4 regions of the Variovorax sp. YR266 genome follow, and region 1 is predicted to be linked to each of the others. Evidence: predicted binding sites of a transcription regulator. Region 1 holds the regulator's gene; each other region holds the start of a gene.
What was found. The regulator sigma-54, encoded in region 1, starts transcription at its own class of promoters, with help from an activator protein. The targets are predictions, from matches to a motif close to TGGCANGNAANCTGCTTT.
Positions count from the first base shown of each region.

Region 2: a site for sigma-54 is predicted at 4,906-4,923, ahead of atzF (allophanate hydrolase). Genes of this name have one in related genera too.
Region 3: a site for sigma-54 is predicted at 5,042-5,059, ahead of glnA (type I glutamate--ammonia ligase). Genes of this name have one in related genera too.
Region 4: a site for sigma-54 is predicted at 1,836-1,853, ahead of BLW48_RS22905 (nitrate regulatory protein). Genes of this name have one in related genera too.

Region 1 is NZ_FNPM01000004.1:164,305-171,816, forward strand. It holds gene BLW48_RS12675 (cytochrome b) at 1-70, shown strand, start outside; gene BLW48_RS12680 (YceI family protein) at 70-657, shown strand; gene BLW48_RS12685 (YceI family protein) at 723-1,367, shown strand; gene BLW48_RS12690 (LysE family translocator) at 1,387-2,034, shown strand; gene BLW48_RS12695 (phospholipase D family protein) at 2,042-3,649, opposite strand; gene rpoN (RNA polymerase factor sigma-54) at 3,660-5,261, opposite strand; gene lptB (LPS export ABC transporter ATP-binding protein) at 5,279-6,073, opposite strand; gene lptA (lipopolysaccharide transport periplasmic protein LptA) at 6,070-6,783, opposite strand; gene BLW48_RS12715 (thiol:disulfide interchange protein DsbA/DsbL) at 6,950-7,512, opposite strand, start outside.
Region 2 is NZ_FNPM01000004.1:469,236-476,747, reverse strand. It holds gene BLW48_RS14080 (response regulator transcription factor) at 1-123, opposite strand, end outside; gene BLW48_RS14075 (beta-ketoacyl synthase chain length factor) at 242-1,084, opposite strand; gene BLW48_RS14070 (beta-ketoacyl-[acyl-carrier-protein] synthase family protein) at 1,090-2,292, opposite strand; gene BLW48_RS14065 (AmpG family muropeptide MFS transporter) at 2,449-3,834, opposite strand; partial or broken gene BLW48_RS14060 (M48 family metallopeptidase) at 3,895-4,749, shown strand; gene atzF (allophanate hydrolase) at 4,952-6,685, shown strand; gene BLW48_RS14050 (ABC transporter substrate-binding protein) at 6,698-7,512, shown strand, end outside.
Region 3 is NZ_FNPM01000025.1:7,605-15,116, forward strand. It holds gene BLW48_RS33805 (pseudouridine synthase) at 1-343, shown strand, start outside; gene BLW48_RS33810 (YncE family protein) at 426-1,436, shown strand; gene BLW48_RS33815 (polysaccharide deacetylase family protein) at 1,420-2,232, shown strand; gene BLW48_RS33820 (sterol desaturase family protein) at 2,246-3,220, shown strand; gene BLW48_RS33825 (EI24 domain-containing protein) at 3,271-4,161, shown strand; gene BLW48_RS33830 (competence/damage-inducible protein A) at 4,158-4,958, shown strand; gene glnA (type I glutamate--ammonia ligase) at 5,105-6,520, shown strand; gene BLW48_RS33840 (hypothetical protein) at 6,674-7,183, shown strand; gene glnL (nitrogen regulation protein NR(II)) at 7,186-7,512, shown strand, end outside.
Region 4 is NZ_FNPM01000009.1:63,082-70,593, reverse strand. It holds gene BLW48_RS22910 (CmpA/NrtA family ABC transporter substrate-binding protein) at 1-196, opposite strand, end outside; gene BLW48_RS22905 (nitrate regulatory protein) at 543-1,805, opposite strand; gene tsaD (tRNA (adenosine(37)-N6)-threonylcarbamoyltransferase complex transferase subunit TsaD) at 1,925-2,965, shown strand; gene BLW48_RS22895 (alpha/beta hydrolase-fold protein) at 2,922-3,656, opposite strand; gene BLW48_RS22890 (Hsp20/alpha crystallin family protein) at 3,844-4,215, opposite strand; gene BLW48_RS22885 (branched-chain amino acid ABC transporter substrate-binding protein) at 4,340-5,632, shown strand; gene BLW48_RS22880 (pyridoxal phosphate-dependent aminotransferase) at 5,660-6,832, shown strand; gene BLW48_RS22875 (DMT family transporter) at 6,914-7,512, shown strand, end outside.

The sequences.
Region 1 (7,512 bases):
CCACTGGATCGACCGCGACGGTCTTCTGAAACGCATGTGGCCCGGGCCACGCAAGGAATCTGCTCGATGATGAAGCGACTGTTTTTCCGCCTCTTGCCGTCGCTCGCGGCACTGGCCTTCGCGATGGCGCTGCCGGCCGGCGCCGAGCCCGCGGCCGCGAAGCTCGTTGCCGACAAGAGCCAGATCGTGTTCGTCACCAAGCAGATGGGCGTGCCGGTCGAAGGCACATTCAAGAAGTTCGACGCACACGTCGCCTTCGATCCGAAGAAGCCCGAGGGCGGCAGCGTCGCGCTGCAGATCGACACGGCCAGCGCCGGCTTCGGCGTTCCGATGAGCGACGCCGAGCTGCCCAAGCAGCCGTGGTTCGACGCCACGCATTTCCCGCAGGCGAGCTTCCAGTCGAGCGCCATCAAGGCGCTGGGCGACGGCAAGTTCGAGATGGCGGGCAAGCTCACCATCAAGGGCACGGCCAAGTACGTGACGGTGCCCGTCAGCATCGCGGCGGCCGGCGGCAACTACGCGGTGGCCACTGGAAGCTTTACGATCCAGCGGCTCGACTACAAGGTGGGCGACGGCGAATGGACCGACACCTCGATGGTCGGCAACGAGGTGCAGGTGCGCTTCAAGTTCACGCTCACAGGCCTCGGGCCGCTGTGAACGGCCGAATGGGCCTGCCCTCCCCTCACTCACTTTTCTCTTTCATGACCCACACAACCAACGCCATGAAAAAGCTCCTTCTCGCCGCGGCCCTGTCGGCCGCCGCGTTCACCGGCGCCACGGCACAGCAGCAACCACAAGGGCCCGAATACACCGCGCCAGCCGTGGCCGCCAAGCCCGCGGGCGGGCCGGTGAAAAACGCCAACTACGTGGTCGACCCGACGCACACCTTCGTGATGTACGAAATGGGCCACTACGGCACCACCACCAACCGGGGCCGCTTCAGCACCAAGGACGGCTCCGTGCAGATCGACGGTACCGGCGCCAGCGGCAAGGTCGACATCACGATGGACATCAGCTCCATCAACACCGGCGTCGACCTGCTCAACCGCCACGTGCAAAGCAAGGACTTCTTCAACGTGGCCGAGTTTCCGACCGGCCGCTTCGTGGCCGACCGCATCGACTTCAGCGGCGGCAAGGTGGTCGACGTGCCGGGCACGCTCACGCTGATGGGCCAGACCAGGCCGGTGACGCTGAAGGCCGTGCGCTTCAACTGCTACCTGAGCCCGCTGATCAACCGCCAGGTGTGCGGCGGCGACTTCGAGACGACCGTGGAGCGCAGCGACTGGGGCATCACCTGGGGGCTGAACTTCGGCTTCGAGAACAAGGTGAAGCTGCTGGTGCAGGTCGAAGCGGTCAACGTGCAGTGACACCGGAGAAGGCAAGGCCATGATGGACACCACCCTTTCGCTGCTCGGTATCGCCGGCGCCATGACTGTGGGCGCGATGAGCCCTGGCCCCAGCTTCGTGATGGTGGCCCGCACCGCCGTGACCTCGCGCACCGACGGACTGGCCGCAGCGCTGGGCATGGGTGCCGGCGGGCTGGTCTTCGCGATTGCCGCGCTGGCCGGGCTGCAGGCGGCGTTCCTGGCCGTGCCGGCGCTGTACGTGGCCATCAAGGGCCTGGGAGGCGCCTACCTCGTCTACCTGGGCTTTCGCATCTGGAGCGGCGCGCGGCAGCCGCTGGCCGTGGCGGCGCAGGAGACGGACGGGTCGCCGCGCCAGCAGGGCCGTAGCGGCCGCACCTTCCTGCTGGGCCTGGCCACGCAGGTCAGCAACCCGAAGACTGCCGTGGTCTACGCCAGCATCTTCGCGGCCTTCCTGCCGCGCGAGGTGCCGCTGGTGCTCGCACTGGCGGTGCCGGCGGTCATCTTCTGCATCGAGACGGGCTGGTACGCCATCGTGGCGCTGGCGCTTTCCTCGGCAGCGCCGCGCTCGGCCTACCTGCGCTACAAGGTCTGGATCGACCGGGCCGCCGGCGGCGTGATGGGGCTGCTGGGCCTGCGGCTGATCTGGTCGGCCGTGCGCGGCAACTGAGCCGACGCTACAACAGGCTCTCCGGCGTCAGCGGCGCCAGCAATTCGAGCATGGTCCGGTCCCAGAAGCCGGAGTCGGGCTCCTCGCTCAGCACGGTGAGCTTGCCGGCGTCGTCGCTGACCCATTCGATGCGCGACTCGTTGCTGCCCTCGGCAAAGCGCAGCCGGTAGGCGCCCTGCTGCTTGAGCACGTCGATGAGCTTGAGCGCCTGTTGCGCCATCTCGGGGCTGCGGATGAAGAGACCGATCTCGGTGTTGTGCGTCTCCGAGCGCGGATCGAAATTCATCGAGCCGACGAAAAGAATGCGCCGGTCGATCACCGCCGACTTGGCATGCAGCCTGCCCACCGAGGTGCCGAACAGGCCGAGCCGCACGCTGCGCCGGGTGCGCGTGGAGCTCAGTTCGTAGAGGTCGGCGCCGAGCTTGAGCATGTCGGGCCGGTAGCGGCGGTAGGCGGTGTGCACCAGCGGCTCGTCGGTGGCGGCCAGCGAATTGGTGACGACGCTGATCTTCACGTTGCGGCCGCGGATCTCGCGCATCACCTCCAGCCCCGAGGCGCCCGGAATGAGGTAGGGCGAGACGATGGTCACCTCGGAGCGCGCACGGCGCATCTGCTCGACCACGTTGTAGCGCACGCTGTCGACGTCCAGCAGCGGCACGCCGCCGTATGAGACGGTCTTGCCGATCACGCGCTCGGGCGAATCGGCGTAGGCCTCTGCGGTGGCCCAGATCAGTCCGAGCTTGCCGGCGTTCAGGTCTTCCGCCATCGGGCTGTAGCCAAGCAGGTCGTTGGGCGCGGGCGGCGGCGGCGGTGGCGTGGTGTCGGGGCCGGTGGCGACGTCGAAGCGCTTCTGCAGCTCCTCGCGCGACAGGTCGCTGCTCACCACCGACTGGATCGGCCGCACGTAGATGCTGTTCCAGTACTGGTCGAACAGGCTGCCCAGCCGCGGGATCAGCGCGCCGGTGACGAAGGTGTCGAGGTCGAGGAAGTTCTCCCCCGCCGTGCGCCTGAAATACTGGTTGCCGATGTTGCGCCCGCCCGCCACCGCCATCGCGCCGTCGGCAATGAACAGCTTGTTGTGCATGCGGCGGTTGACGCGGCTGAAGTCGAAAAGCGACGCGCTGAAGCGCTTCAGCAGGCTGCCGCGCCCGGCCGGGAACGGGTTGAACAGGCGCAGCTCCACGTTGGGCGTGGCGGCCAGGCCGAGCAGCAGCTCGTCTTCGCCGGAGGTGTAGAGGTCGTCCATCAGCAGCCGCACGCGCACGCCGCGCTGGGCGGCGTCGCGCAGGGTGCGCATCAGGTAGCGGCCGGTCTCGTCGTTCTCGATCTGGTAGTACTGCACGTCGAGCGTGCGCTGCGCGCGGCGGGCCAGCTGGATACGGGTGTCGAAGGCGAAGTCGCCGCCGGGCATGAGGCGAAAGCCGCTCAGGTCGGGGTCGGGCTGGGAGGCCAGCGCGATCTTGCCGAGCGCGGTGTCGGCTGACACGGCCATGGCCTTGGTGGGCGGGCGCGGCGCCTCGTCGGGCAATGTGGCGCAGCCTGCGAACAGCAAGACCGCAGCCATGACGAAAACCCAATGCCCACAACGCGAAAGCGACGGCAGGCGACGGGTCATCGGTGGCTTTCTACAGGGCCTTGCGCAGGTTGGCGGGCGCGATGCGCAGCGCCTCGCGGTACTTGGCCACGGTGCGGCGCGCGCACTCGATGCCCTGCTCTTTCAGCATCTCGGAGATCTGGCTGTCCGACAGCGGCTTCTTGATGCTCTCGGAGCTGACGAACTGCTTGATCAGCGCGCGCACCGCGGTGCTCGACGCATTGCCGCCGGTCTCGGTGCCCAGCGCCGAGCCGAAGAAGTACTTGAGCTCGACCGTGCCGAAGGGCGTGGCCATGTACTTGGCGGTGGTCACGCGCGAGATGGTCGATTCGTGCAGGCCCAGCTCGTCGGCGATCTCGCGCAGCACCAGCGGGCGCATCGCGAGTTCGCCGTGCACGAAGTAGCTCTTCTGCCGCTCGACGATGGCGTTGCTCACGCGCAGGATGGTGTCGAAGCGCTGCTGGATGTTCTTGATGAACCAGCGCGCCTCCTGCAGCCGCTGCGACAACGCCTGGCTGCCTTCGCCCTTGTGCGACTTGAGTGCGCCGGCATAGATGTCGTGCACGCGCAGGCGCGGCATCACCTCGGGGTTCAGCATGACGCGGAACTTCACATTGGTGCCGCGGCCCGTCTTGGTGACGATCACGTCGGGAATGACGATGTTGCGCTCGACGTCGACGAAGCGCCGGCCCGGCTTGGGCTCGAGCCGCGCGATGATCTGCAGCGCCGAGCGCACCAGCTCCTCGTTGCTGCGGGTGAGCGTGGCCAGGCGCTTGAAGTCGCGGCGCGCGAGCAGCTCCATTGGCTGCTTGCAGATGGCAATGGCGGTCTTGCGGACCAGCTCTTCCTCGTCGGTCTCGTCCTCGCGGGCCAGGGCGCGCAGCTGGATGCCCAGGCATTCGCCGAGGTCGCGCGCGCCGACGCCGGCGGGTTCCAGGCTCTGCAGCAGGCCGAGCGCCACCTGAAAGTGATGCACGAGGTCGTCGAACTGGTCGTTGTCGTCGCCGGCCAGGCCCGAGGCCAGTGCGGGCAGCGAGTCTTCCAGGTAGCCGTCGTCGTTGAGCGATTCGATGAGAAAGCGCAGCGCGGCGCTGTCGTTCTCGTTCAGGCGCAGGCTCAGCGCCTGGCGGTGCAGGAAGGACTGCAGCGACTCCTGGCTGCGCGCGAGTTCGGTGGCGTCGGCACGTTCGTCGTCGCCGAGGTTGTTCTGGCGCGCGGGCGCATCGCTGCCCCATTCGCTGTCGTCGGGCGCCATGTCGACGGTGCCGTCGCCTTCCCAGTCGGGCTCGCGCTCGGTGATTTCGGCAGCGGGGCCGTCGGTGTCGGCCGTGGTGGTGGTGCTGGTTTCGGTGGAAGCAGTGGACGCGCTGGCGGCGGGCGAAGCGAAGTCGCTTTCGCCGTCGCCGCTATCGCCGCCGTCGTCGCGCGGCACCGGGGCATCGGCCGTGTCGAGCCCGAATTCCTCGCGCGCCGCTTCTTCAGCCGTGCGCTCGAGGAACGGGTTCTCGTCGAGCATCTGCTCCACCTCCTGGCTCAGTTCGAGCGTGGAGAGTTGAAGCAGCCTGATCGACTGCTGCAGCTGTGGCGTCAACGCCAGATGCTGCGAGACGCGAAGGGATAGCCCTTGCTTCATGGGAACCGCTCCCGCCCTTACATGCGGAAGTGTTCGCCCAAGTACACCCTGCGTACTTCGGCGTTGTCGACGATCTCCGAGGGTGTGCCTTGTGCCAGCACATGCCCGTCGCTGATGATGAAAGCGTGATCGCAGATGCCCAGCGTTTCACGCACGTTGTGGTCGGTGATGAGCACGCCGATGCCGCGCTCTTTCAGGAAGCTGATGATCCGCTGGATTTCGATCACCGCGATCGGGTCGATGCCGGCGAAGGGCTCGTCCAGCAGGATGAAGCGCGGCTGCGTAGCCAGCGCACGCGCAATTTCGACGCGGCGGCGCTCGCCGCCCGACAGCGCGAGCGCGGGCGAATCGCGCAGGTGGTCGACGCGCAGGTCGGCCAGCAGCTCGGCCAGGCGCTCGTCCATGTGCTGCTTCGACAGCGGCGCCATCTTGCCGTTCTCGTCGGGCTCGCTCTGGAGCTCGAGCACGGCGCGCACGTTTTCCTCGACCGTGAGCTTGCGGAAGATCGAGGCTTCCTGCGGCAGGTAGCTCAGGCCCATGCGGGCGCGGCGGTGGATCGGCATGTGGGCGATGGGCTCGCCGTCGATGCTGATGTCGCCCGCGTCGGCACGCACCAGCCCCACGATCATGTAGAACGAGGTGGTCTTGCCCGCGCCGTTCGGCCCGAGCAACCCGACGACTTCGCCCTTCTGCACGTCGAGCGAGACGTCTTTCACGACCGTGCGGCTGCCGTAGCTCTTCTTCAGGCCGCGCGCGATCAGGCGGCTGCCCGGTGCGCCGTTGGCGTCCTGCGTTCCTGCGGTTTCGATCACTTGCGGGTTTCTCCCTGGTCACTGAGCGTGGTGCTCTGGCGCAGGCCCTTGCCGGGTGCGGGCGTGGGCGCCGGCGGCGGCGCCTTCGCGCCGGCCGGGGCCGAGGCACCGGCTGCCGGTGCGGTGGCGGCCTTGGGGGTCAGGATGGTCTTGACGCGCCCGCCCGGGGTGGACGCGTTGACGGCGGTGTTCGGCGGCACGGTGGAACCGTTGACCGTGTAGGTGTCGTTGCTCTGGTCGTAGACGATCAGCGCGCCCTGGCTCTCGTCGTTCGGCGTAGCGCCGAGCAGGCGGCGCATGGTGGCATTGCGGATGAACTTGACGTTGTCGGCGCGGCTGTCGTACTCGATGACTTCCGACTCGCCCTCGATCCACTCGTCGGGCGCATTGCGTTTCTGCTTGTAGTAGGCCCGCTTGCCCGGTGCCGCCGTGACCACGCCGTACTGGTAGCCCTCGGGGTCCTGGCGTACATCCATGCGTGCGCCGCGGATGATGATCGTGCCCTTCGTAACGAGCACGTTACCGGTGAACACGCTGGTCTGCTTCAGGTCGTCGTAGCGCATCGAGTCCGACTCGATGTTCATCGGCTTGGTGCGGTCGGCGGTTTCGGCCAGTGCGCCCGAGGCAAGGCCGGCCAGCAACAGCGCGCCGGCGGCCAGGCGGCCGATGCGACGGAAGAAGGGAGTGGTGGGGTGAGAGTGCAATGTCATAGAGGCACGAAACTTGCTCGGCATTGTATGCGGCTGATTGCGTCAGCCCCGCACGCACAGATGAAAAAGCCCGCCGATGCGGGCTTGACTTTCTTCCTGGATTTCTCTCGGGAATTCCTCCAGGAACACCGCGGAACCGGCTCCGCCGGACCGCGATCCTGGGGGGTCAGCCCTTCTTCGCTTCGCCGATCAGATAGTTCACGACCTGAAGCACTTTGGTCATGTTGCCGGCGGTTTCGCCATCCACATACCAGCGGCCGGCCACGGCCATTGCCGGCACGCCAGCCACCTTGTAGGCGTCGGTCATTTGCGAGGCGCGCTTGGCCTTGCTGGCCACGCCGAAGGAGGTGAAGACTTCCTTGAACTTGGCGCCGTCCAGGCCGTTCGCGGCGGCCCAGGCAATGATGTTGGCGTCGCCGTTCACGTTCTGGCGCTGCGCGTGGATCGCGTTGAACACCTTCGGCTGATATTCGTCGACCTTGCCCATCGCCTCGAGCGCGTAGTACAGGCGCTGCTTGGCTTCGACGTCGTTGCCCACGAAAGGCACGGGGATGCGGCGGAAGGCGACTTCCTTGGGCACCGTCTTGATCCAGGCTTCCAGCGCCGGCTCGAAGTCGTTGCAATGCGGGCAGTTGTACGAGAAGAACTCGACCACCTCGATCTTGCCCGTGGGCGCGTCGACCGGCACGCGCTTGTCGAGCACCAGGTATTCGGTGCCGGCCTTGGGCG
Region 2 (7,512 bases), 300 kb from region 1:
GGCGGCGCCGTCGCCGGCATGGTTGAACGCGAAGCCCGACTGCGTCAGGTATTCGCCCACCATCTGCGCCAGGCGGGCGTCGTCTTCGATCATCAGGAGTTGGGGGGTGCTCATGCGCTTCATGGTCGTCCACAGGGAGCAAGCAGGCTTGAACGCTCCGTAAAGTTGGGTAAACCTCGAATATCCCTGTCAACCGGCGATGCTGCGAAAAGCATAGCGCCGGGGGCAGGGGGCACGGTACTCAGCCCCGGCTGTGCGGCCTCAGCTGCAGCCGCAGCGACAGCGTGGGAGACAGCGGCAGGTCGATGGGGGCCGAACCGTTGCCATTGTCGATGTGCGCCAGCGATTCGAACAGCGGCAACGCCTGCGCCATGGGGTTGATTTCGGCGAGCGACTTCGCGGCCTCCGAGTGCGGCGGCGTGGCGTTGTCGTTGTTCTCGGTGCCGGCCAGCGACCAGTCGAGCGCCGCCACGGTCCGTTCGGTCGGTTCGCTGGCGATCACCAGCGCCAGCGCCAGCAGGCCGCGGCTGTCGGTCACGGAGGTCAGCGCACCCACCGTGGGTGCGTCGTAGCCCACCAGCAGCACCGGCTCCTGGTCGCAGGCGCATTGCACCGCAGCTTCGAGCAGGCCCGAGGCAAAGCTGTGCTCGTAGGCCGACACGGCGTTGCTGGCCGCCATGCAGCCGGTGCCGATGGTCCAGTAGCCCACGGCCGCGTTGTGCACCGAGTTGTGGAACTTGGTGGGCGACAGCATCTTCGGGTCGCTCGCGAGCGTGCTGCACATGTAGTCGTTGATCGACAGGTCGCCGTGCGCCGAGGTGAACACGCAGGGCACGTCGGCAGCGTTGCGGCCCGAGCCGGCCAGGGCGGCGGCCGCCACTTCGAGCGCCAGCGCCACGGTATCGGGCGCGCGGCGGCGCTCGGCCGGGGCCAGCACCTGTGGCGACGGGCGCTTGGCGGGCGGGTCGGCCAGCGTGCCTTCGCCGCGGAAAGCGGCGCGCGCGGCCTCCCAGCCGGGCAGCGTGGGTGTCCAGAAGGCGGGGCCTTCGATGTAGAGGGTCGGGGGCGTGGGGGCTTGGTTCATGTCGCTCATGCCGCCTTGCCGAACACCAGCGAGCAGTTGTTGCCGCCGAAGCCGAATGAATTGGTCAGCGCATAGCGCACCTCGCCGCGCGCCGGTTCGAGCCTGATCTGCGGGCCGAAGCCTTCGTCCAGCGTGTGGGTGTTGACGGTGCCCGGCATCACGCCGCGCTCGATGGCCAGCAGGCTGATGACGGCCTCGACGATGCCCGCCGCGCCCAGCGTGTGGCCCATGAAGCCCTTGGTCGAGCTGGCGTGCGTGCGCGCCGGGAAGCGGCGCGCCACCAGCGCGCCCTCGACCTCGTCGTTCTTCTGGCTCGCGGTGCCGTGCATGTTGATGTAGTCGATGGCCTCGGGCGCGAGGCCGGCGCGCGCCAGCGCCTCGTCGAGCGCGCGTTCGGCGCCCAGGCCCTCGGGGTGCGGCGTCGACATGTGGTGCGCGTCGCTGGCCTCGCCGTAGCCCAGCAGGTGCAGCGGCGCGGCGTCGGCGCCGGTCTGCACGCGCTCGACCAGCGCGAAGCCCGCGGCCTCGCCGAGGCTGATGCCCTTGCGTGTGGCGTCGAAGGGCCGGCACGGCTCGCTCGACACCAGTTCGAGCGAGTTGAAGCCGAACAGCACGCTGCCGCACAGCGTGTCGGCCCCGCCGACCACGGCCGCGTCGGCCAGGCCCAGGCGGATCAGCCGCTCGGCCGAGGCGAACACCTTGGCGCTCGACGAGCAGGCGGTGGAAATGGTTTCGCTCGGGCCGCTGATGCCCAGCACCTGCTGCGTGAACATGGCCAGCGAATGCGGCGTGTGCACTGCGGCACGGCGCTGGTTGGGTGGGAACATGCCCTGTTCGTCGAGCTGGGTGTAGGCCAGCTCGGTCTCGCCGATGCTGGCGGTCGAGGTGCCCAGGATCAGCGCGATGCGTGAGGCCCCGTACTTCTCGCGCGCGGCGGCCACGGCCTCGATGAAGCCGTCGGCATGCAGGCCCAGCCAGGCGAGCCGGTTGTTGCGGCAGTCCCAATGGGCGAGCGATTCGGGCAGGCGGATCTCCTCGAGCCCGTCGACGCGGCCGATCCAGGTGGGCAGAGGGGCGTCGCCGAAGTCATTGGCGCGCAGTCCGCTGCGCGACTGCGCGAGCGCGTCGGCCAGCACGTCCTTGCCGACACCGACGGCGGAGGTCGCCGTGTAGGCGCTGATTTGGAGAGGAGAAATTCGGGACGGCACGATCTTGTAGGGGCTTGCAGGCAGGCTCGCGGACGATGGGCGCGCAGGAAGAGGGCGCGAGGGGGAAAGGAGAATGAAAGAAACGAATGTATACCGGCACAGCCTACCAGTTGCGCGGCGCGCGCAGCGTCGGCTGTTTCCTATAGGGCCCAGGCCCTATTGACGGTCGGCGGGCCTTGTGATGGCCGTCATCCGCGAGGCCAGCGCCACCAGCACCAGCACCGGCACGCCCAAGAGCGCGGTGGCGACGAAGAAGGTGCTGTAGCCGTAGGCGTCGACGAAGACGCCCGAATAGCCGGCGATGAACTTCGGCAGCAGCAGCATCAGCGAGCTGAACAGGGCGTACTGCGTGGCCGAATAGCTGATGTTCGTGAGGCTCGACAGGTAGGCGATGAAGGCCGCCGAAGCGATGCCGCCGGCCAGGTTGTCGGCCGAGACCACGGCGATCAGCGCCGTCAGGTCGTGCCCGCGCGAGGCCAGCCAGGCAAACAGCAGGTTGCTGGCCGCGCTGAGCACCGCGCCCAGCATCAGCACCCGCATCACGCCCAGGCGCATCGACAGCACGCCGCCGACGAAGGCACCCACCAGCGTCATGATCACGCCGTAGATCTTGCTGACCGAGGCCACCTCGTCCTTGGTGAAGCCCATGTCCACGTAGAAGGGGTTGGCCATGATGCCCATCACCACGTCGCTGATGCGGTAGATGGCGATCAGCGAGAGGATCAGCACCGCCTGCCACTTGTAGCGGCGGATGAAGTCGGCGAAGGGCTCTACCAGCACGCTCTGCAGCCATTCGGCGGCATTCTTCGCCTTGGGCAGCACGCGCGGCACCGGTTCGGGCGACAGCAGCACCGTGATCACGCCCACCGCCATCGAGGCCGCCATCACCAGGTAAGCCGTCTTCCACGCCCCGTTCTGGTAGGCCGCCGCGCCCGTGACCGCGGCCGCCGGTGCCACCTCGGCCCAGGCCGCGACCCACAGCACGCCCGCGCCAGCCCAGATCATCGCGAGCCGGTAGCCGGTCTGGTAGGCGGCCGCCAGCGCGGCCTGCTTGCGCGTTTCGGCCGATTCGATGCGGAAGGCGTCGAGGGCGATGTCTTGGGTGGCCGAGCCGAAGGCCACCAGCAGCGCGCACCAGATCAGCGGCGTGAGGCCCAGCCGGGGGTCGTTCAACGCCATGCCGATCAGCCCGGCGATCACCACGCACTGCGCCAGCAGCAGCCAGCCGCGTCGGCGTCCCAGCAGCGTGGTCAGCGGCGGCAGGGGTAGCCGGTCGACCAGCGGCGCCCAGACCCATTTGAAGCCGTAGGCCAGGCCGACCCAGCTCAGGTAGCCGATGGTGGTGCGGTCGATGCCCGCTTCGCGCAGTCGGAAGCTCAGCGTGCCGAGCACCAGCAGCAGTGGGAGCCCGGCGGAGAAACCCAGCGCCAGCATGCGCAGGGTGGCGGGTTCCAGGTAGACCTTCAGCGCGTCGCGCCAGGGCGGTGAGGGGGTGGTGGGGGTTTCTGCGGGCGAGGCGGACATGAACCCCGGATTGTCCATGAGCGGAGGGGGACATCGGCCAGGGCCTTTGTCTTCATTTGTTCCTATGATCCGCCTCCTATGTGCACACGCTGCGATCGCCCTGTTTCCGCCATTTCTGCCGCTTCTGGGTGGAATCCCCGGCGGGCCTTTCTCCTGGCCGCCGCCGGCGCGGCCCTCGGTGCGCCGGCGCTGGCGCAGGTCGATGTCGGCAACGCCTCGGTGGCGCGCAACCTCGTACCGGCCGACAGGATCGAGGCTGCCGGCGTGTAGCAATACGGCCAGTTGCTCGAACAGGCGCGCGCCAAGAATGCGCTCGCGGGCGACAGCAACCCGCAACTGCAGCGCCTGCGCGCCATCGCCAAGCGCCTCATTCCTTTCGCCACGCCGTGGAACTCGCGCGCCCGCGACTGGAAATGGGAGGTCAACCTGATCGGCAGCAAGCAGATCAACGCCTTCTGCATGCCCGGCGGCAAGATCGCCTTCTTCACCGGCATCCTCGAACAGCTCAAGCTCACTGACGACGAGGTCGCGATGGTCATGGGCCACGAAATGGCCCACGCGCTGCGCGAGCATGCGCGCGCCCGCATGGCCAAGAGCGCGGGCACGGGCGCGGCGCTCTCCATCGGTGCGCAACTGCTCGGCTGGGGCCAGGTGGGCGACCTGGCGGCGCGCGCCGGCACGCAACTCCTCACGCTCAAGTTCAGCCGCAGCGACGAGACCGAGGCCGATCTCGTGGGGCTCGAACTCGCGGCGCGCGCGGGCTATGACCCGAAGGCTTCGGTGTCGCTGTGGAAGAAGATGGCCGCGGCGTCGAAGAACCAGGGCAGCCTGAACTTTCTCTCGACGCACCCGAGTGGGCCGGATCGCATCACGAAGCTTGAAGCGAACCTGCCGAAGGTCGAGCAGCTCTACCGCGACGCGAAGAAGAGCTGACCTGCATGACGCTCTTTCCCCTTGGGGAGAGGGCGGCGGTCTCTGGATAAGAGCCGCGCCTCATCGTCTGCACCTGCCCTCACCCCAACCCTCTCCCCGAGGGGAGGGGGAGCCAATCCCGACACGTTTCCGATCCGCGCCACACCGCGTTTCCGCTGGCACGCCGCTTGCATCTCAACTTGTACACATGTTTGGATGCCTAATGATGGTGCATGAAGAAAACGGAGAAAGCGGATCGCCCGCCGCCGCCTGGATCGCGAAATTCGCGGCCCCCGTGGCGGACGCAGCGGCTGGCAAGGCCCTGGGCTTTGCCCTGCCGCTCGCCGGACTGAGTTTCGCGGTCAAGGACAACATCGACGTCGCCGGCGCGCCCACCACGGCCGCCTGCCCGGCCTTCGACCGCCTCCCCACGGTCCACGCAGCCGTGGTGCAGCGCCTGCTCGAAGCCGGTGCATCCCTGGCTGGCAAGACCAACCTCGACCAGTTCGCCTGCGGCCTGAACGGCACGCGCTCGCCATACGGCGAGGTACCCAACGCCTTCGACGCGCGCTATGTCTCGGGCGGCTCCAGTTCGGGCTCGGCCTATGTGGTGGCGGCCGGCGAGGTCGACTTCGCGCTGGGCACCGACACCGCCGGCTCGGGTCGCGTGCCGGCCGGGCTCAACAACATCGTCGGACTCAAGCCTTCGCGCGGCCTGCTGAGCACCTTCGGCGTGGTGCCCGCGGCGCAGAGCGCCGACTGCGTCTCGATCTTCGCGCGCACCGTCGCCACCGCGGTCGACGTGCTGCTCGCCGCAGTCGGCCACGACGCGCGCGACCCGTACTCGCGCGACCTGACCCTGAGCCGCAAGCCGCTGCCCGCGCACTTTCGCTTCGGCGTACCCGACAAGCTGAGCTTCTTCGGCGACACCGCCGCCGAACGGGCGTTCAACGACGCGACCGCGCGCCTGCTGGCCATGGGCGGCTCACCAGTCACCATTTCCTACGCCCCGCTCGCCGAGGCCGCCGCGCTGCTCTATGAAAGCGCACTGGTCGCCGAACGCTACGCCGCGGTGCGCGAGTTCTTCGATGCGCACGGCGACGACGTGATCGAGCCCGTGCGCGGCATCCTTGCGAGTGGCCGCAACTACAGCGCCGCCGACGTGTTCGAGGCCCAGACGCGGTTGCGCGCCATTGCGCAGCAGGTCGAGCCGATGTGGCGCGACATCGACGTGCTGCTCGTGCCCACTGCGCCCACGCACTACACCCGCGAGCAGATGCGCGCCGACCCGGTGGTGCTCAACCGCAACCTCGGCGCGTACACCAACTTCGTCAACCTGCTCGACTACGCCGCGCTCTCCGTGCCCAGCAGCCTGCGCGCGGACGGCCTGCCCTTCGGCATCACGCTGATCGGCCCCTGCGGCAGCGACCTCGCGCTGGCCGACCTGGGCCAGCGTTACCACCACGCCACCGGGCTCGCGCAAGGCGCGACCGGCGTGCCGTTGCCCGAGCCGCGTGCCATTCCCGGCCTCGCCGCGCCGGACGCCGGCACCCTGCCCATCGCCGTGGTAGGTGCACATCTCTCGGGCATGCCGCTCAACAGCCAGCTCACCGAGCGTGGGGCGACGCTGCTGCGCGCCACCACCACCTCGCCCTTCTACCGCCTCTACGCGCTGCCGGGCACCGTGCCGCCCAAGCCCGGCCTGCAGCGTGTGGTCGAGGGCAATGAAGGTGCCGCCATCGCGCTCGAAGTGTGGGCCGTGCCCCTGGCACAGGTCGGCAGCTTTCTCGCCCTCATTCCACCGCCCCTGGGCCTCGGCAGCGTCGAACTGGCCGACGGCAGCTGGGTGAAAGGCTTCATCTGCGAGGGCCACGCGCTGGCCGGTGCGCAGGACGTGACCCTCCATGGCGGCTGGCGCGCATACGTCGCGAGCCGCGCCACCCCGAGTTCCAACTGATCAGGAGTTCCGATGAGCACCCAAGACAAACCTCCCGCATCGCGTCGCCGAAAGCTGCTGCAGGCCGGCGCCGCGGGCCTGGCCGTGCTGGCCGCGCCCGCCATCGTGCGTGCGCAGGGCGCCGCCAAGCTGCGCATCGGCTTCTGGCCCGTGGCCGCCGGCCTGCCGTTCTTCGCGGCGGTCGACAAGGGCTACTTCAAGGAAGCCGGCCTCGACGTCGAGCCGCTCAAGTTCGCCGGCGCGCAGCAGGTGATGGAAGGCATGCTCGCCGGCCGCTGCGACGGCAGCGCCAACGGCACCGGCTCGGCCAACCTCGCCATCGGCGAGATCGCTCAGCCGGGCCTCTTCAAGATCTTCTGCACCAACCCGAGCAACGCGAAATACGTGCTCGACGAATTCATCGTCGCCAAGGACAGTCCCATCAAGACCATGGCCGAGCTGGCCGGCAAGAAGGTCGCCTCGGGCCCCGGCATCCAGAACGTCACGCTGTGCAAGACCATGCTGGAGCGCGCGGGCGCCAAGGGCGCGACCGTGAGCGAACTGCCCATCGGCCAGCACGTGGCCGCACTGGTCGCGGGCCAGGTCGACGCCTGCTACACGCTGGAGCCCACCGGCACTGTCGGCCGCATGAACGGCACCACGCGCGTCATCGAGGCCGGCGTGGTCGCCAAGTACATCCTCGGCGACCCGATGGCGCCCTGGCACGGCGGGGCGGCCAGCCTCACCACCGAGTTCATCAAGAAGAACCCAGAGATCGCCAAGAAGTACATCGCCGCCTACGCGCGCGGCGTGGAGCTGGTGCGCACCAAGCCCGACGAGGCGCGCCA
Region 3 (7,512 bases), on a different contig from region 1:
GCCCAAGGTCTACGAGGTAACGTCCAAGCATCCGGTGGACGAGGCGCAGATCGCCAAGCTGCTGGCCGGCGTGGTGCTCGACGACGACCCGAAGCCCGTGCGCGCCGCCGCCTGCGAATCCGACAGCCCGCTGCACCTGCGGCTCACGCTCACCGAGGGCAAGTACCACCAGGTCAAGCGCATGCTGGCCGCGGTCGGAAACCGGGTCGAGGGGCTGCACCGCTCGCGCATCGGCGACCTGGCGCTGCCTGACGACCTTGCGCCGGGGCAGTGGCGCTGGCTGACCGCCGACCAGGTTGCCGCCCTGCGCGCGCCGGCCAAACCGGCCAAACCGCCGAAATAAGCGGAACAAAGCGCCCCCTGACGGTCAGCCAGTCCTAAGGCTCGACCGTTAATCTCGCCAAGCTCTCTCCCGGAACCTTCCCTTGCGACTCCCTGCTCGACCGAACGGCCGCATCGCGGCTTTCCTGTTTTCCTGTCTGACGGCCATGGCGGCATTCCCCGCCGCCGCCGCCGCGCCGGCCGAACTTCCCCCGATCTTCGTGCTCAACTCGCTGGACGCCAGCGTGAGCGTGATCAATCCCGTCGACTGGACGGAAAAACAGCGCATTGCCACCGGCAAGGAGCCGCACCACATCTACATGACGCCGGACGAAAAGTCGGTCATCGTGGCCAATTCGGCGGGCGATTCGCTGACTTTCCTGAACCCCCGCACGGCGGAAGTGCAGCGCGTGGTCTATGGCATCATCGATCCGTACCAGCTGCAGTTCTCGCGCGACATGAAGTGGTTTGTCACGGCCGGCAACCGCCTGAACCACGTCGACATCTACCGCTGGGACGGCAAAGACCTGAAGCTGGCCAAGCGCATCGCCAGCGGCAAGACGCCCAGCCACATCTGGATCGACAACACCAGCACCATCGCCTACGTGACGATGCAGGACAGCGACGAGATGATCGCCGTCGACCTGCCCACGCAAACAGTCAAGTGGCGCGTTGCCACCGGCACCATGCCGGCCGACATCTTCGGCGTGCACAACGACAAGACCCTGCTGGTGGGCCTGACCGGCAGCGACGGCGTGCAGGTGTTCGACGTGGCGGGCGCCGAGCCCAAGCTGGTCGGCAAGATCCCCACCGGCAAGGGCGCCCACGCCTTCCGCTCGGCCGGCGACGGCAAGAGCGTGTTCGTGAGCAACCGCGTGGCCAACACCATCAGCCGCATCGACCTGGCGACGCTGAAGGTCATCGCGACCTATCCCGTGCCCGGCGGTCCCGACTGCATGGACCTGTCAGCCGACGGCAAGACCCTGTACGTGACCTCGCGCTGGATCAAGAAGCTCAGCGTGGTCGACCTGGCCAGCAACAAGGTCGTGCGGCAGGTGAATGTCGGCCGTTCGCCGCATGGCGTCTGGACGCTCGATCATGCCAAGCGCATCTAGCCGCATCGGCGCGGCCCTCGCGCTGTCGCTGGTCGGAGTCGTGGCTCCCGTCGCCTGGGGGGCGACACCGGGCGCCACCTGCGAAAAGCCCGTCTACCTGACCTTCGACACCGGCCACATGGGCGTCGCTCCGCTGGTGGCCGACGTGCTCAAGCGGCAGGACGTGCGCGTCACCTTCTTCGCCGCCGCCGAGCGCACCCAGACCGATGGCGACAGCCTCGACGACCACTGGGCGCCCTGGTGGAAGGCGAGGGCGGCCGAAGGCAACGAGTTCGGATCGCACACCTACGACCACGCGTACTGGCGCGCCGACGTCAAGAGCACGCCGCCGAGCTTCCGCATCAAGCCCTCGGCAGGCCCGCAGGACGGCAAGGAATCGACCTGGAGCGCGGCCGAGTACTGCGCCAACATCCGCAAGTCGTCCGACCGGCTGGCCGCCATCACCGGCAAGAAGCCGCTGCCGCTGTACCGCGCGCCGGGCGGCAAGACCTCGCCCGCGCTGCTGGCCGCCGCCGAAGGCTGTGGCTACAAGTACGTCGGCTGGGCGCCCGCCGGCTTTCTCGGCGATGAGCTGCCGAGCGAGAAATTCAGCAACGCCAAACTGCTGACGCAGGCGCTCGACACCATTCGCCCCGGCGACATCCTGCTCGCGCACCTGGGTATCTGGTCGCGCAAGGACCCATGGGCTCCGGCCAACCTCGAGCCGCTGATCGTCGGGCTCAAGGCCAAGGGCTTCTGCTTCCAGACACTGCGCCAGCACCCGGACTTCCGCGCCTGGATTGCATCTCACCCCTGAACGAGTTTTCGCCGTGATCGATTGGCTGACAGACGCTTTTTCCGCCATGCAGGGCTGGTTCTTCGAGGCCGCCGTGCAGCCGCTGGTCTACGCCGTCGGCCTCGGCGGCTGGACCGAGGATGCCTTCGACGCGACCGGCTGGCTGCTGGTCGGCGTCATCCAGATCCTGGTGCTGCTGGCGATCATCGGGCCGCTGCAGCGCTGGCGATCGGTGGAGCCGGTGGTCGACCGCCACGCGATCCGCATCGACATGCTCTACACGCTGATTCACCGGCTCGGCCTGTTCCGGCTGGCGATCTTCTTCACGCTGCAGCCCTTCTTCGACGATGCGATGGGCAGCCTGCGCACGGCGGGGTGGGGCACCTTCCACCTCGACGAAGTGTGGCCCGGCGTGACCGATGTGCCGGTGGTCGCCTTCGCCATTTACCTGGTGGTGCTCGACTTCGTCGGCTACTGGATCCACCGCGGCCAGCACCAGTTCAACTGGTGGTGGGGCCTGCACTCGCTGCACCACTCGCAGCGCCAGATGACGATGTGGAGCGACGACCGCAACCACCTGCTCGACGACATCGTCCACGACACGCTGATCGTCATCGTGGCGCAGCTGATCGGCGTCGCGCCGGGGCAGTTCATCGCCTTCGTCGCCTTCACGCAGCTCAGCGAAAGCCTGCAGCACGCCAACCTGCGGCTGAGCTTCGGCGCCATCGGCGAGCGGCTGTGGATCAGCCCGCGTTTCCACCGGTTGCACCACAGCATCGGGCTGGGGCACGAATCGAACGGCAGGAGCACGCTCGGCGGCCACAACTTCGGCGTGCTGCTGCCTTGGTGGGACATGCTGTTTCGCACCGCCAACTTCGAGGACCGCTACGACCCGACCGGCATCCGCGACCAGGTCGAACCCAGCGCCGATGGCCGCGTGCGCGAATACGGGCGCGGTTTCTGGGCCCAGCAGTGGCTCGGCCTGAAGCGAATGGTCGGTCGCGGTTGAGGGGCTCCGGCCCCTGAACGGCTCGTCCGAGGCGTTATCCTCGCTGCTCAATGCGCCTGCTCCTCGACTCCTTCTGGCGCGCGGTCGCCTATTGCATGCTGCCGCGCGTGATCGTGCTGTCGCTGCTTCCTTTGGGGTTGATGGTGGTGCTGGCCGCGGGGCTCGGTTATTTCTACTGGGACTCCGCCGTGACCTGGACACGCGGCGCGCTCGATGCCTGGCCGCTGCTGTCGAGCTTCTGGGCCTGGATCGGCCGTCTTTTTTCGGGTGACGTCACTTTCGCGCTGGCGTCCCTGGTCGTGGTGTTCGCCGCCACGCCGCTGATCGTGGTGGTCTGCCTGCTGATCGTGGCCGGCTTCATGGCGCCTGCGCTGACCAAGCTCGTGGGCGAGCGGCGCTTTCCCTCGCTCGAGCAGAAAAAGGGCGCTTCGTTCTTCGGCAGCGTCGCGCGTTCGCTCGGCGTCACCATCCTGGCGCTGATCGCCCTCGTGGTGTCGATGCCGCTGTGGCTCATACCGCCGCTGGTGCTGATCCTGCCGCCGCTGATCTGGGGCTGGCTCACCTACCGCGTGATGAGCTTCGATGCGCTGGCCGAGCACGCCAGCCCCGAGGAGCGCGCCGCGCTGCTGCGCGCGCACCGGCTGCCGCTGCTGTGCATCGGCGTGCTGTGCGGCTACCTGGGCGCGGCGCCCAGCATCGTCTGGGCATCGGGCCTGCTGTTCGCCGCCGCCTTCTTCGTGCTGGTGCCGATCGCCATCTGGATCTACACACTGGTCTTCGCCTTCTCGGCGCTCTGGTTCGCTCACTACTGCCTCGACGCGCTCGCGCGGCTGCGTGCCCAGCGCGCGGTGGCCGAGGCATCGGCCGCCAACGGCACAACACCGGCCCTCGAAGCCGAAGAGGCCAGCAAGGCCGCTCTTTCCCAATGGGGTTCACCATGACACGCGCATTCGGTCTCATCGTCGTCGGTGACGAGATCCTTTCCGGCAAGCGGGCCGACAAGCACATGGCCAAGGTCATCGAGCTGCTCGCCGCGCGCGGCCTGCAGCTGAGCTGGGCCGAATACGTGGGCGACGAGCCCGCGCGCATCACGGCCGCGCTGGCGCGCGCCTTCGCCTCGGGCGACATCGTCTTCTCGACCGGTGGCATTGGCGCCACGCCCGACGACCACACCCGCCAGTGCGCCGCCAAGGCGCTGGGCGTGCCGCTGGCGCTGCACCCCGAGGCCGAGCTGCTGATCCGCGAGCGCATGCAGGACACCGCGCGTGAGCAGGGCGTGCCCTACGAGCCCAACCGCTCCGACAACGTGCACCGGCTCAACATGGGCGTGTTTCCGCAAGGCGCCACGCTCATCTACAACCCGTACAACAAGATCCCCGGCTTCAGCGTTGGCGACGTGCACTTCGTGCCGGGCTTTCCCGTCATGGCCTGGCCGATGATCGAGTCCGTGCTCGACGGCCGTTACGCCGAACTGTTTACCCGTAATGCCGTCGCCGAGAAGTCGGTGATCGTTTTCGGTGCCATGGAAGCCACGCTGACGCCGCTCATGCAGGCCATCGAGGCCACCCACGCCGGCATCAAGGTGTTCAGCCTGCCGAGTGTCGATCACCCCGAATACGGCCGCCACATCGAGCTGGGCGTCAAGGGTGACCCCGGCCGGCTCGATGCCGCCTATGTCCAGCTGATCGAAGGGTTGCACACCTTTGATGCCAAGCTTGGTCCAGAATTGGTGCGTTAATACTGAACGCACCATTTTGGTGAAATTCCGCCTTCATTTGGGGTTTGCGGCGGCCACTAAAGCCTCATCGAGTGAGGTGACAATGGCACAGAAACTGCATCCCTCGTCCCTGTATTCCTAACCACCATCCAACTCAGGAGAAACTGATGGCAAAGACCGTCGCCGATGTACTCAAGCTCGTCAAGGAAAACGAGGTCAAGTTCGTCGACTTCCGCTTCACCGACACCCGTGGCAAAGAGCAGCACGTGACCGTGCCGGTCTCGGCTTTCGATGAAGACAAATTCACCTCGGGCCACGCATTCGACGGCTCGTCCATCGCTGGCTGGAAGGGGATCGAAGCTTCGGACATGCAGCTCATGCCCGACCCGAACACCGCCAACATCGACCCCTTCTTCGAAGAAACGACGCTGATCCTGACCTGCGACGTGATCGACCCCGCCGACGGCAAGGCCTACGAGCGCGATCCGCGTTCGCTCGCCAAGCGCGCCGAGGCATACATGAAGGCTTCGGGCCTGGGTGACACCGCCTTCTTCGGTCCGGAACCCGAATTCTTCGTGTTCGACGGCGTCCGCTGGAAGAACGACATGTCGGGCTGCTTCGTGAAGATCGACTCCGAAGAAGCCTCGTGGAACACCGACAAGGAATACGAGCACGGCAACACCGGCCATCGTCCGGCAGTCAAGGGCGGCTATTTCCCGGTTCCCCCGGTCGACAGCTTCCAGGACATGCGCTCGGAAATGTGCCTGGTGCTCGAATCGCTCGGCATCCCGGTCGAAGTGCATCACCATGAAGTGGCCAACGCCGGCCAGATGGAACTCGGCACCAAGTTCAGCACGCTGGTCCAGCGCGCCGACTGGGTCCAGTTGCAGAAGTACGTGATCCACAACGTGGCCCACGCCTACGGCAAGACCGCCACCTTCATGCCCAAGCCCATCGTCGGCGACAACGGCTCCGGCATGCACGTGCACCAGTCGGTCTGGAAGGACGGCAAGAACCTGTTCGCCGGCGACGGCTATGCAGGTCTCTCGGACTTCGCCCTGCACTACATCGGCGGCATCATCAAGCACGCCCGTGCCCTGAACGCCATCACGAACCCCGGCACCAACAGCTACAAGCGCCTGGTGCCTGGCTTCGAAGCCCCGGTGAAGCTGGCCTACTCGGCCAAGAACCGCTCGGCCTCGATCCGCATCCCGTTCGTGGCCAACCCGAAGGGCCGCCGCGTCGAAGCGCGCTTCCCCGATCCGCTGATGAACCCGTACCTCGGCTTCGCTGCGCTGCTGATGGCCGGTCTCGACGGCGTGGAAAACAAGATCCATCCGGGCGAAGCCGCCAGCAAGGACCTGTACCACCTGCCGCCGGAAGAAGACGCGCTGATCCCGACCGTCTGCCACAGCCTCGACCAAGCCCTGGAATACCTGGACAAAGACCGTGCGTTCCTGACCAAGGGCGGCGTGTTCACCGATGCGTACATCGATGCGTACATCGATCTGAAGATGCAGGAAGTCACGCGCTTCCGCATGGCGACCCATCCGGTCGAGTTCGACATGTACTACTCGCTGTAATCGAGCGAAGTACAACCTCACCAATCCATTGGCGGGGATGTAATGAAAAAGGACGGCCACGGCCGTCCTTTTTCAATGGAGTGGAACATCTTGTCACTGGTGGCATCGAATTGCACGAAAATGCACCTTTGTCGCCGCCCTCCACCGATACACATGAAGACTGCTTCTCTCATTTTCCTGGCCGGTTCATTGATCGCGCTGCCGGCGCTCGCGCAGGAACGCGTCTGGCGTTGCGGCAACGAGTACACCAACAACGCCACCATCGCCCAGCAGAAGGGCTGCAAGGTCATGGAAGGCGGCAACGTCACGGTCGTGCAAGGCACCAAGTCTTCGGGCGGTGGCTCTGCGTCGTCCGGTGGCTCTTCCGCGGCGCGTGCGCCGGCGGGCAGCCCGCGTGTCGAAGGCGTCGACCAGCGTGCCCGTGACGGCGAGGCTCGTTCGGTGCTCGAGTCTGAGCTCAAGAAGGCCGAGGCGCGCCAGGCCGAGCTGCAGAAGGAATACAACAACGGCGAGCCCGAGAAGCAGGGCAGCGAAGGCCGCAATTACCAGAAGTACCTGGATCGCGTCGCCGAAATGAAGGCTGAGCTGGCGCGCAACGAGAGTGACATCGCCGGCATCCGCCGCGAAATCGGCCGCCTGCCGAACAAGCAGCAGCCGCAGTAGTCATGGTGTTCGGGAAGAAGGCGACCGGCGCCAATCCGCGCTTCCAGTCCTTCGACCTGCTGTCCACGCTGATCGCGGTGGTCAACAGCAACGGCTCCGTGCTGTTCGCCAACGCAGGCCTTGAAGACGCACTGGGCACCTCGCGCCGCACCCTCGAGGGTTCGCAGTTCGGCGCGTGTTTTCATGAGCCGCAGGTGCTGCGCACGGCCATCGACGGCGCGAGCAGCAACGACTTTGCAACGCTGCGCTACGAAGCCTTCCTGCGTCGTGTCAACCACGAGCTGATGCCCGTGCAGGTCACGCTTGCGCAGGGCGACAAGAAGGGCGAG
Region 4 (7,512 bases), on a different contig from region 1:
CGAGCACCGAGGCCATCACCACGCTGGCGCAGTCGGTCAGCGGGATGAAGCCGATCTTCACTTCTTCCTTCTCGGGCTTGTCCGAGCCCTGGGCCCAGACGGCGGCGCGCAGCGCCGGGTCGATGCCGACGGCGCCGATGGCAGCGGCTTGCAATACGCGGCGTCGGCTGAGGCGGGTTTTGAGCAGGTCGGTCATAGGGCGGGGCTCCGGTTGAAGACAAACAACAAACAAGAAATACAAAAACGAAAAGGCGTCCGCACCGCGCAGGGGCTGCTCGAAAACGAGCCCTTGCGGGATGGGGACGCCTTTGTCCGGTTCGGTGGGAGACACCCGCCGTTGGGTGCCGCCTGCCTGAAGACCCATTGAGGGGCCTACGAACTTATTGCTTGCAAGCGGTGTGCCAGCCTTCGGGTGCCATGAGCTGCTATCAAGAAAGTAGCGGGGTGCGGCCGCACAGCATGGGAGAGGGCCCGATCAGGCCGGGAAGCGCCGGATGGCACGGTTGTTGTGCACTGCACCAAGTTGAACGGTCCGGACCGCTTCAACGCGGCGGCGCGCGGTCGAGCATGGGCAGGTAGTCGGCCATTGCCAGCATCGACTCGGCCACGTCGACCAGCCGCCGTTTCTGGTTCATGGCGGTCTGGCGCAGCATCTTGTGCGCGTCTTCTTCGCTGAGTCGGCGGTGCGCCATCAGCAGGCCCTTGGCGCGTTCGACGATCTTGCGTTCGTTGAGCGAGGCGCGCACGGTTTCGAGCTCGTCGCTCATGGCCTGCAGGCGGTGCGACTGTTCCTGGACCATGTCGAGCACCGAGCGTTCGAGATGGCGGCCGAACTGGGCGGGCGCGGCTGACTGCGCGTCGGCGTCGTCGAAGAACAGGGCGCCAGCCTGCGGGGCCAGCGTGTCGAGCAGCTGCCGGTATTCCTGCAGCTCGCTGCGCGCCTGCACGGTTTTTCGCTCGCACAGCGCGCGCAGGTCGGCGGCCAGGCGGTCCTCGACGATCTTCATGGCGTCGATGCGGCGGGTGCAGCAGTCGAACCAGGCCTGGCTGAGCGGCACGTCAGCCGGCGTGGAGGCGGCGCCGCGCCGGCGGATGCGTTCGAGCTCGGCCACTTCGGCATCGGGCTGGCTGTTGCGCCACAGCGCGAGCACCGCCTCACCGGAGAAATCGGTGAACACCTGGAAGCAGCGTTCCTGCGATTCGATCAGGTGCAGCCACTGCAGGCGCTGCGCTTCGTCGCTGCGGCCCAGCGCCAGCGCGGCGGAGCCGAAGGCGCGCTCCTGGCCGGCGAATTCCTTGCCCTGCATGAAGTTGAACATCGCGACCAGCAGGCGCGAGATCTCGGGGTCGGTGGCGCCGTCGGCCGCCTCGAACACCACCGACAGCAGGCCGGCGACGAGCTTGGCGAACGCGGCGGTGGATTGCGCCGGCTTCAGCTCGAGCGCATCGATGCGGCGGCGCAGGCCGGGCAACGCGTCCAGCCCTGGGAGCACCCATGCGATGCGGCTGAACAGGCGCGCGCTGTTGCCGGTGCCCGCGCCTCGGTGGTTGTCGGCCTCAAGCTGGTCGAAGCCGGCGCGCACCTCTTGCTCCAGCGCGATGCATTCGGCGATCTGCGGGCCGCGCTGGTCGGCGAAGCGGGCGCCGCGAGAGGTGAGGAACATGTTCGACATGCCCCGCTCGCGCTGCAGCGCGTGGACGAGGCGGCCGATCAGGCTCACCAGTTCGCTGGTGCGGGCGAGCTGATCCAGCTCGTCGATTTCGCAGCGACGGGCAGCGATCAGAAAACTCAGTCCGGATTTCATGGTGGGAGGGCGCGGGGCTCTGGCATGGTCAACGCAACATCCGTGCCTCGGGGAGTGGCGCGCGCCGCCGTTTGCCCCTTCGCGGGTGCCGGGGGAGGGCGCCGCCTACACTCGGCGGCATGCTCTTGTTGGGAATCGAATCATCTTGCGATGAAACCGGCGTGGCGCTGGTCGAGTCGCACGGCGACGCGCTGCCGCTGCTGCTTTCGCACGCGCTGCACAGCCAGATCGCCATGCACCAGGCCTACGGCGGCGTGGTGCCCGAACTGGCCAGCCGCGACCACATTCGCCGCGTGCTGCCGCTGACCGAAGCCGTCATGGCCGAAGCCGGCCGCACGCTGGGCGAGATCGACGTGGTGGCCTACACGCGCGGGCCGGGCCTGGCGGGTGCGCTGCTGGTGGGCGCCGGCGTGGCCTGTGCGCTGGGCGTGGCGCTGGGCAAGCCGGTGCTGGGCGTGCATCACCTTGAAGGGCATCTGCTGTCGCCGTTCCTGAGCGCCGATCCGCCGGAGTTTCCGTTCGTCGCGCTGCTCGTGTCGGGCGGCCACACCCAGCTGATGCGGGTGGACGGCGTGGGCCGCTACGAGCTGCTCGGCGAGACCATCGACGACGCAGCCGGCGAGGCCTTCGACAAGAGCGCCAAGCTCATGGGCCTGCCGTATCCCGGCGGGCCGTGGCTCGCGAAGCTGGCCGAAGGCGGCAATGCCACGGCCTTCAAGCTGCCGCGACCGTTGCTGCACAGCGGCGATCTCGATTTTTCATTTGCCGGCCTGAAGACGGCCGTGCTCACGCAGGCCAAGAAGCTCGGCGACCAGCTCGAAGCGAACAAGGCCGACTTGGCAGCGTCCACGCAGGCGGCCATCGTCGAGGTGCTGCTGAAGAAGTCGCTTGCCGCGCTCGACCAGACCGGGCTCAAGCGCCTGGTGGTGGCGGGAGGAGTGGGAGCCAACAGGAATCTGCGCGAACAGCTGAACGCTGCGTGCGCGAAGCGCAAGGTGCGCGTGCACTACCCGGAGCTGCACCTGTGCACCGACAACGGCGCGATGATCGCCATGGCTGCGGCAATGCGGCTGCAGTCAGGGCTGTCGCAGGCGAGCGAGCGCTATGCCTTCGACGTCAGGCCGCGATGGCCCATGGCTTCGCTACCGGAGACTGCGTAAGCAGTTGCTTTGATCGGCCGATTGCCGGCAGCGGCAGCACGTCGAGCACGTTGCGCCACAGCTGGCGCCACTGCGGCCAGTCGTGGCCCCCCTCGGTCGTGAAGACGCGTCCCGGCGGCAGGGCGTCGGCCAGCAGCTTGTGGTTGCTGGCAAAGCGGTCGTCGAGCCCGAAGCCCAGGTACAGCGGCGGCAGGTTCTGCGACGGCTGGGCTTCCAGGTACTGCTGGAAGAAGGGCCAGAGCTTGCGGTCGGGCTCTTCGTCGGGCTGCGGCCCGGTAGGCGCCTGCCAGGTGCGCAGGCCGCCGGCCTTCTTGATCTCCGCGCCGAGCACCCGGCGTCCCAGGTAGGGCGCGAGCGCCACGATGCCGTCCACCGAGCCCGGCCGCGCCAGTTCGTGAATGAGCGCGCCGAAGCCGCCGATGGAAATGCCCACGAGCCAGATCGACTTGTAGCCCTTGGCGCGCTGCGGCTCGATGACCTCGGTGTGGAGGCGATCGCTCAGCGTCTGTTCGTAGTAGTAGGAAACATCCGCGTCCACCAGCAGGGAGTCGGCCGCCAGATGGCGTTCGCGCACGGCTGCGATGAACCCTTCGCGCTCGAACTCGTCGGGCTTCAGGTACGCCCCGGGCAGGAACACCAGGAGCGTGTCGGATTGTTCGTTGGGGTTGGCGGATTGAAGGTGCGTTTTCATGGTGCCTTTGGGGCACCCGAACCGCACCGTAGCGAGTTCGGTGCGTTTACGAGACGCCCACGAAGAAGAAAGTTCTAAGAAAACGTCACATCATGTGACGTTATCTAGCGCTATTGTGAATAAGGTGCTCGTTTAAAGTCAAAACGAGGCCTTAACTAACATTTTCCTCTTGTGGGCATAGGCCAAATTAGTTGATTTGTAACTGAGTGGCCTGGCTCACGGGGACCAGCTTGCCGAGCTTCAGCGTGAGCACGCCGTTCTCGAGCTTTGCTTCGCTGGTGGCCACGTCGATGTCCTGCGGCAGCTCGTAGGCCGCCTTGAACTGGCGCTTGGCTTCGGCCTTGCTGTCGATGCGCAGCACGGCGCCTTCGATGCTGATCGCGAGGTCTTCGCGCGTGAAACCCGGCACGTCGAGCGAGAGGGTCCAGCTCTTGTCGTCCTGCTCGACCAGCGGCGAGTGGCGGGCACCGGCGAAGGCATCGTTCACGAAGCGTTCGAACGAGCGGTCATAGGCGCGGGGAGCGAAGCGGGCGGTGCGAAGGGTGGGGGCGAAAAACATGATGAAGAACTCCTGAATCAACACAATGGGGACAAGGAATGTGTGTCCCTTACACTGCGCGGCCGTTCAATCGTGAGTGCCGCTTGAGACCTCATCTAGGCCCCGCGGCACGCGTTTCAAGACAATGAATCCCCCCTTTATTTGGCGTCGCGAGGCCTTGAAATTCGCGGCGCTGGCGCTATGCGCGAGGCCCTTCGCCGCGCTGGCACAAGCATCGGTTTCATCGCCACCTGCGCCCATTCGCCTGGCACTCATCGAAAGCATGAGCGGCCCCTTCGCCAACACCGGCGAGGCCGTGTTCCGCAATCTGTTGTGGGCGGTGGAGCGCGTGAATGCGCGTGGCGGCATCAAGCTGCCCGGCGGCGCGCGGCCCCTGCAGCTCGACCGCTACGACAGCAAGGGACAGAACGAAGAAGCGCTCTCCGCGCTGCGCGCCGCGATGGACGACGGCGCGCGCATCGTGCTGCAGGGCAACTCGTCGGCCACGGCCGCGGCGCTGGTCGATGCCATCGACAAGAACAACGAGCGCGACCCGTCGCGGCGCGTGATCTTCCTCAACTACGCGGCGGTCGACCCGGTGCTCACGAACGAGCGCTGCAGCTTCTGGCACTTTCGCTTCGACGCCCATGCCGACATGCGCGTGGCAGCGCTGATGGACGTGGTGAAGGACGACGCAGCGCTCAAGCGCGTCTACCTGATCGGACAGGACTACAGCTTCGGCCAGGCCGTGCTGCGCGAGGCGCGCCGGCAGCTTGGCGCACAGCGGCCCGACGTGGAGATCGTCGGCGACGAACTGCACCCGATGGGCAAGGTGAAAGACTTTGCGCCCTATGCCACCAAGATCATCGCGAGCGGTGCGCAGGCCGTGGTCACGGGCAACTGGGGCAACGACCTCACGCTGCTGGTGAAGGCGACCCGCGAAGCGGGCTTCAACGGCACCTTCTATACCTTCTACGGCAATGCGCTCGGTGCGCCCGCAGCCATCGGCGATGCGGGCATCGGGCGCGTGATCGCGGTGGCCGACTGGCTGCCCAACGTGCAGACGACGCAGTCCGAAGCCTTCTACCGCGCCTTCCGCGCGCGCTTTCCGAAGCCGGCCGAAGACTATGTGCACATGCGGCTGGCGCTGATGATCGAAGCGCTCGTACAGGCCGTCGAACGCGCGGGCAGTGTCGACGCGGTGCCTGTGGCACGCGCGCTGGAGCAGGCCGACGTGAGCCTGTACGGCCAGCGCGGGCGCATGCGCGCTGCGGACCACCAGTTCCAGCAGCAGCTCGTGGTCGGCGTGATGGACAGGCAGGGCAGGCCGGGCGTGCAGTTCGACGTCGAAGGCTCCGGCTACGGCTTTCGGGTGGTCAAGACCATCGCCCCCGAGCGCGCCGAGCTGCCGACCTCGTGCAAGATGAAGAGACCTTGATGACGATGATGAACAGGACAACCAGACATGCGTGAAGCCATCCACAACCTCGAAGCGTCGAAGATCCGCGAAGTCGCCAATGCCGGCATGGGCCGCGACGACGTGCTGGCCTTCTGGTTCGGCGAAAGCGACGAAGTCACACCCGAGGTGATCCGCCAGTCGGCCATCGAGTCGCTGCAGCGGGGCGAAACCTTCTACGCCCACAACCTCGGCCTGCCCGAACTGCGCGAAGCCATCGCGCGCTACACCAGCGGGCTGCATCCGGCGGTCGATGCCTCGCGCATCGCCGTCACCTCGGGCGGCGTGAGCGCGCTGATGCTCGCGGTGCAGGCGCTGGTCGACGCGGGCGACGAAGTGGTCGCCGTGACGCCGGTGTGGCCCAACCTGACGGCGCAGCCCGCGATCATGGGCGCGCACGTGCGCACGCTCCCGCTGGTGCCGGTGAACGGCCAATGGACGCTCGACCTGCCCGCGTTGCGCGCAGCGGTCACGTCGAAGACGAAGCTGCTGATCGTCAACGCGCCGAACAACCCCACGGGCTGGACCATGACGCGCGACGAGCAGCAGGCCGTGCTCGACCATTGCCGCAAGACCGGCACGTGGATCCTTGCCGACGAGGTGTACGAGCGGCTGTACTACGAGCCGACGCCCAATGGCTGCGCGCCGAGCTTCCTCGACATCTCGAAGCCTGACGACCGCCTCGTCGTCACGCACAGCTTCTCGAAGAGCTTCCTGATGACGGGCTGGCGCCTCGGCTGGCTGGTGCTGCCGCCTTCGATGGTGGACGGCATCGGCAAGCTGATCGAGTTCAACACCTCATGCGCCAGCGTGTTCACTCAGCGCGCCGCCATCACCGCCATCGAGCACACGAGCGAGATCACGCCGCGCGTGGTGGTGCACCTGAAGCAATGCCGCGACACGCTGGTGCCGCTGCTGGCGGCGCTGCCGGGCGTGCAGGTGGCCTCGGCCAAGGGCGGCATGTACGCCTTCTTCCGGCTCGAAGGCTTCGGCGATTCGCTCGAAGTGGCCAAGCGGCTGGTGGCAGAGGCGGGCCTGGGGCTCGCGCCGGGCAACGCCTTCGCACCTGAAGCGCAGGGCTGGCTGCGCTGGTGCTTTGCGTCGAAAGACCCGCAGCGGCTGGTGAAGGGCGTGGAGCGGTTGCGCAACTGGCTCGCGGAACAACAACCCGGCAAGGGCTGAGCCGGCTGCAATTTCGTTCAATACGCGGCGCGCCGGGGCCGCGAAGCTCGGGCTTTTCTCGAAAGCGAAAGGTCCGGCATGTTGTCGCAACGGTTGAAGGGGATGGCGCTGTGCGCGCTGGCGATGGTTACGGTCGGCAGCACGGTGGTGGCCAGCAAGGTCATCGCGGGCGGGCTGCCGCCGTTCACCGCGACCGCGCTGCGGTTCGCGATGGCGCTGCCGGTGTTCCTGGTGCTGCTGCGGCTGACCCGCACGCCGTGGCCGCGGCCCGGCCGGCGGGATCTGGCGCTGCTGGTGTGCCAGGCGGGGCTGGGGAGCGTGGGCTACACCGTGCTGCTGATCCTTGGCGTGCGCTGGGCACCGGCGGCCAGTGCGGGCGTGGTGGCGGGCACCCTGCCTGCTGTGGCGGCGCTGGTGGCGGTGATTGCGCTGCGCGAGCGGCCGGGGCGGTTTCTGGTGGGCAGCATCGTGCTGGCGACGGCGGGGGTGCTGGCGATCAGCTGGCCCGGGGCGGGCCAGGCTTCGGCGGGGGACTCAAAATCCCCGGCGGCGCTGATCGGCAACCTGCTGGTTTTGGGCGCGGTGGTTTGCGAGGCGATGTTCATCCTGCTCAACAAGCGCCTGCGGGTGCCGGTGCGTCCGCTGGCGCTGTCGACGCTGATGACGGCCTTCGGGTTGCT